One region of the Planococcus sp. SSTMD024 genome, then DNA from elsewhere that is predicted to be linked to it. Evidence: predicted binding sites of a transcription regulator. Region 1 holds the regulator's gene; the other holds the start of a gene.

Region 1 (3,419 bases):
TAGCGCTCGGAAAATGAGGGCGCATTGACCACTCGTTTCATCGTTTCACGAATCGGTTCCATCTAATCACCCTTTCTTTTCTTCAACGCAAGCTTCGCAAGCAATTTCTGCTTTTCCTGTTCGAGCTGTTCACTGGAAGCTCCTTGCACAGGGGTTTCCGCTTCATCTTTCTTGTTGAACCATTCAGGCAGTTTTTCTTCCCGGATCGGCTTGCGCCCGGAAGATGACGCCCTTTTCGGCGCGGCGCCTGATTCGTTTTTCCATTTCATGTACTGTGTATGCTCGATGCGGGCAAATTCCATCGCCTGCTTGGCCGTGGTGACATTTTTTCTCAACCAATGCGATGCGATTTTTTCCACATACGCTTTCGTTAATTTCATGTCCGTGCGCAACAAAACATATTGAAGCAACACGTTGACGACCGCCGGCTCCATGCCGTGCTGCGTCACCAATTGGTTCGCCAATTGCACATCGGCCGGAAGCGGTTCTTTGCCGTCGGCGATATCGCGCAGTACTTGAAGCGGCGATGTCGATTCAAGATATGCGATCAACTCGTCTTCTTTGTTTGCAGGCGCTTGTTGCGTGTCAGGTTGTTGCGTTTTTGGTTCTGCCTTTGTGACCGGCTCGAGTTTCGGCGCGGTCGTTGTGACGGTCATTTTATAATAATCGGAAGCGGCTTTTCGCAGCCCTTCCTCATCTATTCGGTAATCATCTTCGATCGCCAGCAATACGACCTTTTGCATTTCAAGTGGGCCGAAACCATAAAGGAACGAAAGTTTCACGATGAAATTGCGGATGGCGGGCGTCAATACTCGCTTTGGCACGAGCTGTTCGGAAAGTCCTTGGCGCAGCAGCGCAAAGTCAAAGTCCTGCTCCATTCCGTATTCCCCGTCCGTCCGTGATTCGAGCTCTTTTTGGTCTGCCGGATAACCGGCCTTCGCATGCACCGGCTGGAAGATATCCGTGAAAGTCCTCGAGACTTCCTCGTATCCTTCAGCGAGCGGAGTCTGGATGACAAAACGGTCGCGGACGCGGCGGTAAGACGATTCCCCGATCTTGCTGAACAGGAACATCGACAACAGCGGATCAGCAAAAAAGCTTTTCGGATCGAGCGGCGGGCACAGTTCATATATGAAAGAACGGTCTTCCCCGTCTTTCCGGAAAGTTTTCAATAAGCCGATCGCCTCCAGTTGGATGCGGGATTCAAAGATCGCTTTGACCGGTTTTCCGAGCGTGTTCATCAATGTATAATGCGTTGAATCCACAGACCGCATTTCCCCTTCTGCCCAAAGCGTCAAGTAAAGCGAGATGGCGTCCGACCCGACCATCGGCTGATAAAGCAGCGTCAGCAATTGGCGGTCGTAGTTGGAGAAAGGATAAGGCATGCGGATCCGGTACAAGTCGGCGGGCTGGAGTTCTTTGAACATCATCATGTCGTCACCGCCTTATTTGCTGTCCTTGTCGCCTGGATTGCGGTCAAGCAGATCCTTAAGTTCATCGATGAAGACCGTAATGTCTTTGAACTGGCGATAGACAGAAGCGAAGCGCACATAAGCGACTTCGTCGATATCCGCCAAGCGGTTCATGACCAATTCACCGACTTCTTCCGATTTCACTTCAGGATTGCCGCTTCGGCGAAGTTCTTTTTCGATATCGAAAACGACCCCTTCTAGCATATCGAGCGAGACTGGGCGTTTTTCACAAGCGCGAATCAAGCCGCGTAACACTTTTTCCCGGCTGAACTCTTCGCGGGAGCCATCTTTTTTCACGACGATCAGCGGCATCTCTTCCACCTTCTCGAACGTGGTGAAGCGGTAACCGCACGCTTCGCATTCACGGCGCCTGCGGATTGATTTCATTTCATCTATTGGCCGCGAATCTACTACGCGGGTGCCGTTATGCTGGCAAGCTGGACATTTCATGGTAGACATCTCCCCGAAAATTCTCTATCTGGTAGTAACAGTATAACAAAAATATTCCCTAAACATTAGAAAAAGCAGAGGATTTTCTCCTCTGCTTGTGTTTTGCGTTATTAATGGCCAGTTACACTGTCAGTGACACTTTGGTCGCTCCAGCACCGACTGGTCCCATGCCGCGTGGCACTTCAGTTACTTCGCTTTGTTTTGAATCCAAAGCTTGCGCGATGTAATCAGCTGCAATTGTCGGATCGAGATCTCCGCAAGTATACACATCGACACTCGCATACCCGTGTTCCGGGAAGCTGTGGATAGTCAGGTGTGATTCCGAAATGATGACTACGCCGCTGACACCCTGTGGTGCAAATTTATGAAAAGCGACTTCGCGGATTTCCGCACCTGATTTGAGTGCAGCATCGACAAAAGTCTTTTCGATATAATCCATATCGTTCAATTTGTCAAAATCACACTGCCAAAGTTCTGCGATTACGTGACGTCCCATAGTTTCCATGGTTCGTTTCCCCCTTTGATAACATTTTGGTTTTGCGCAAAATATTCAAAGTTGACTACCACGGGGGAAAGTTAGTCCAGAGAGGTCCTAACCCTTTAAGCAGTCATAAGAATAATAATATACGCTCCTAATTCCTTGCTCTACATAATAAATAGAATTGAGAAGTGGCAGCCGTTTTTGGCTACGATTCATAGTATATGATGAATGTTTTCTAAATGCAATAAATAAATGCTCTATCGGAAATTTTTTTCAAAGTATAGACAAAAAAAGAGCCCGCTTTTCAATAAGAAGAAAAGCGGGCTCTTTTTACATTATTTTGAAGCGACAGCCATAGAATTAGCTACTTTTTTCATCAAGTCGACCACGCGTGCGGAGTAGCCCCATTCGTTATCGTACCAAGCGAGCACCTTCACTTTGCGGTCGCCCATGACAATGGTCGTCAAGCCGTCAACGATTGCGGATTTCGGGTTTGTATTGAAGTCAATTGATACAAGCGGCTCCATCGTCAAATCAAGGATGCCTGCAAGCGCCCCTTCGGATGCTTCCGTGAACGCGCGGTTGACGTCTTCGACTGTGACATCCTGTTGGACATCGACGACAAGGTCAACGAGCGAGACATTCGGCGTCGGCACGCGAAGCGCCAGGCCATGCAATTTTCCTTCGAGTTCAGGGAGAACCAGCGACAAGGCTTTGGCAGCTCCTGTTGATGTCGGGATGATCGACTGGGCACAAGCACGCGCACGGCGAAGATCCTTATGCGGGTTATCCAAGTTCTTTTGATCATTGGTATACGCATGGACAGTCGTCATCAAACCGTTTTCAATGCCGAATGCATCATTCAACACTTTTGCGACAGGAGCCAAGCAATTCGTCGTGCAGCTGGCGTTCGAGATGATGTCGTGTTTTTCGACATCCAATTTATCGTCATTGACGCCCATGACGATTGTGATGTCTTCATTTTTGCCAGGCGCCGTCAGGATGACTTTTTTCGC
Region 2 (3,419 bases), on a different contig from region 1:
GACTGCGATCGTTTTGAAAATCTCATCGACCAGCTCGTTGCCTTCTGGCGATCCGTATTCACGGTCCGAATAGATGAGCAGATCAGCAAGGCCCATGACGCCAAGGCCGACACGGCGTTCGCCGAGTGCCTGGATGCGGTTTTCTTCCAGGAAATAAGGCGTTGCATCGATGACGTTGTCTTGCATGCGCACGCCGACGCGCACCGTTTCTTTGAGTGCTTCAAAATCGACTTGCTTCGTTTTCGGATCCGCAAAGCGTGCCAAGTTGACGGCCGCCAAGTTGCATACGGAATATGGCGCAAGCGGCTGTTCACCGCACGGGTTCGTCGCCACGACTTTTTGGCCATATGCGGTCGCGTTCGTTTTTTCATTGGCGTTATCGATGAAGAAAATGCCCGGTTCTGCGGAATATGTCGCGCATACATTGATCAAGTTCCACAGTTCGCGCGCTTTGATCACGCGGTAGGTCCGGACTTTATGACCCATTTTTTCCCATTCGCGAACATCACCGATCTTATGCCATTCTTCGTTGTAGACGGCCATCTCTTCTTTTGAATAGGATTCGACCGCCGGGAAACGCAATTCGAAATCTTCGTCTTTTTCGACTGCTTCCATGAAGTCTTTCGTCAAGGTGACGGAAATATTGGCGCCGGTAAGGAATTCTTCGTTATGGACGGAGAATGTGCCGCCGTCGCGCAGTTTCGTTTCCGCGTCGCGCATGATTTTTTCGTTGAAGCCGCCCATGCCCGGAATCGTCCGGTAATTGAGCAATCCTTGGTACATCGCTTCTTCCTGCTCGGTTAGCGGTTTGAACTTCAATTTATCGTTCGCCAGGCGTTTGATCGTTTCATCTTCTGTGTTTTCGATCAAATAGCGCAAAATACGCGGGTTCTGCATTTTGGAAATGATGAATTCCGCAATGTCCGGATGCCAGTCGGCAAGCATGATCATCTGGGCGCCGCGGCGCGAACCGCCTTGTTCGACGAGATGTGTCAGTTTTGCGATGTCATCCAGCCAGGAAACAGAACCGGATGATTTGCCGTTGACGCCTCTTGCCAGCGTATTGCGCGGGCGAAGTGTCGACCCGTTCGTACCGACACCGCCGCCGCGGCTCATGATTTCCATCACTTGCTTGCGGTGGTCTGAGATGCCTTCACGCGAATCGGCGACGAATGGCATGACGTAGCAGTTAAAATATGTGACATCTGTGTCAGCGCCTGCCCCGTACAGCACACGGCCCGCAGGAACGAAATTCAAGTTGACGAGCTGCTCGTAGAATTTCGTGAACCATTCGCTTTGCTTTTCAGGGGTTGTCTCGACTGCTGAAAGCCCAGTGGCATTGCGTTTGGCAATTTGCTCATAAAATACTTCGAGCGGTTTTTCGATGACATCGATTGGCCGGTTGACGATGCCTTGTTCGACCTCTTCAGGCTTGTCGATGGCGCTGCGGTAATCTTCTTCGATCCAGACGCGCGCTTTGTTGGCATCTTTGTCGATCGAGACGATGTAGCCGAGGCCGCGCGCCGGGAATTTCGGGTCTTCTTTGACCGTCAGCACGACGAAATCACCGGGCTTTAATGTGCTTTTGCTTGTGTCCTTGAAGGAATAGCGGTCAATCATGACCAGGCGGGATACGCCTTTATGGGTTTTTTTCATGTCCTTTGTTACCGCGTGGACTTGGGGGAAAGCTTCAATGTCTTTGTTCAGGGACTCGACGTTTAATGTATATTCGGATTGTGTGGCGGAAACCATTTGACAAATCCTCCTTTATATTATATGGAGTTAACACTATATATAGTATTATTACAATTCCCATGATACTATATATTGAAACCCACTCGCAATAACATTTTTCTGATGGAAAATTCGCCACAGCAGATAACTGAGCAATGACAAGGGTTTGGCGTTTTGCCTTTCGTTAAAATGAGACGAAAGACACGTATGTTCGCATAATTCAGCGCAAAAATCGATTTAATTCCTTCGGGAAAGCACTTGACAATTGAAAGCCCACCAGCAGCGCGCTTCCTGCCTGCAGCTTTCACAGGATTGCCTCTGATTTGCCCAGAATACTGTAACATAGCCATTGAATATCCGTCACCTTATCTCTTATAATGGGTAAGTATAGAAAGGGGCAAGAACAGTGGAATTTTTGTATATCACATTGGGCGTCGTTATCGCCATCCTCATTTTTGCGGTCGTCTCCTTCCTGCGCATCCGCAAAGCGGTCACCGATCTGAATCAGGAAGAATTCATCCAAGGCTACCGCAAAGCGCAGCTCATCGATGTCCGGGAACCGAAAGATTTTGCAGCCGGCCATATCCTCGGGGCGCGCAACATCCCGCAATCGCAATTGCGCCAGCGCTACAAGGAAATCCGCGCCGACAAACCGGTCTACCTGTATGACCAGAACGGGGCAAGAAGCGGTCGCGTCGCATTGTTCCTGAAGAAAAAAGGGTATGACCAATTGTTCCAATTGCAGGGCGGCTTCAAGAAATGGACAGGCAAAATCAAATCCAAATAATAAAAACCCGGAAGCATCTGCTTCCGGGTTTTTTTATTTTTGGTCATTCGCTGTCTGTCGGTTTCTGGTAACGAAGCACCGGCTTGCGTGCCGCTTTCGTTTCGTCCAGCCGGTTGATGACCGTCGTATGCGGGGCATTTTGGACGATCTCCGGATTTTCTTCCACTTCTCGCGCAATCTGGATCATTGCATCGATAAAGTCATCGAGCGTTTCTTTCGATTCCGTCTCGGTCGGCTCGATCATCATGCCTTCTTCCACATTAAGCGGGAAGTAAATCGTCGGCGGATGGTAACCGAAATCGAGCAGGCGCTTCGCCATATCGAGCGTTCTGACGCCGAGCTTCTTCTGGCGGCGGCCGCTCAAGACGAATTCATGTTTGCAGTGGCGGTCGTACGGCAGATCGAAATGAGGCGCGAGCCTTCTCATCATGTAGTTGGCGTTCAAGACGGCGTATTCGGTCACTTTCTTCAAGCCGTCAGGCCCCATCGTGCGGATGTACGTATAGGCACGAACATTGATGCCGAAGTTGCCATAGAACGGCTTGACGCGCCCGATGGAGTCAGGGCGGTTGTAATCGAATGTAAAGCCTTCATCGGTCTTGATAAGGATCGGCTTCGGCAAATACGGGATCAAGTCCGCTTGCACGCCGACTGGGCCAGATCCTGGGCCGCCACCGCCGTGAGGGCCTGTGAAGGTTTTATGCAAGTTCAAATGGACGACGTCAAAGCCCATGTCGCCAGGGCGTGCTTTCGACATGACAGCGTTCAAGTTTGCGCCGTCATAATACAGCTTGCCACCGACTTTATGGATGATCGACGCCATTTCAAGGATATCTTCTTCGAAAAGGCCGAGCGTGTTCGGGTTCGTCAGCATAAGTGCCGCCGTGTCGTCACCGAC

Evidence for each region. The regulator NrdR, encoded in region 1, represses ribonucleotide reductase genes. The targets are predictions, from matches to a motif close to AACACNATATATNGTGTT.
Region 2: a site for NrdR is predicted at 1,785-1,802, ahead of AB9R92_RS04690 (vitamin B12-dependent ribonucleotide reductase). Genes of this name have one in related genera too.

What each region holds. Positions count from the first base shown of each region.
Region 1 covers NZ_JBGGNS010000008.1:7,735-11,153, forward strand. Annotated here, with positions in the region: gene dnaI (primosomal protein DnaI) at 1-62, opposite strand, end outside; gene AB9R92_RS02155 (replication initiation and membrane attachment family protein) at 63-1,433, opposite strand; gene nrdR (transcriptional regulator NrdR) at 1,446-1,922, opposite strand; gene speD (adenosylmethionine decarboxylase) at 2,044-2,427, opposite strand; gene AB9R92_RS02170 (glyceraldehyde-3-phosphate dehydrogenase) at 2,739-3,419, opposite strand, start outside.
Region 2 covers NZ_JBGGNS010000019.1:163,411-166,829, forward strand. Annotated here, with positions in the region: gene AB9R92_RS04690 (vitamin B12-dependent ribonucleotide reductase) at 1-1,752, opposite strand, end outside; gene AB9R92_RS04695 (rhodanese-like domain-containing protein) at 2,141-2,521, shown strand; gene gcvPB (aminomethyl-transferring glycine dehydrogenase subunit GcvPB) at 2,565-3,419, opposite strand, start outside.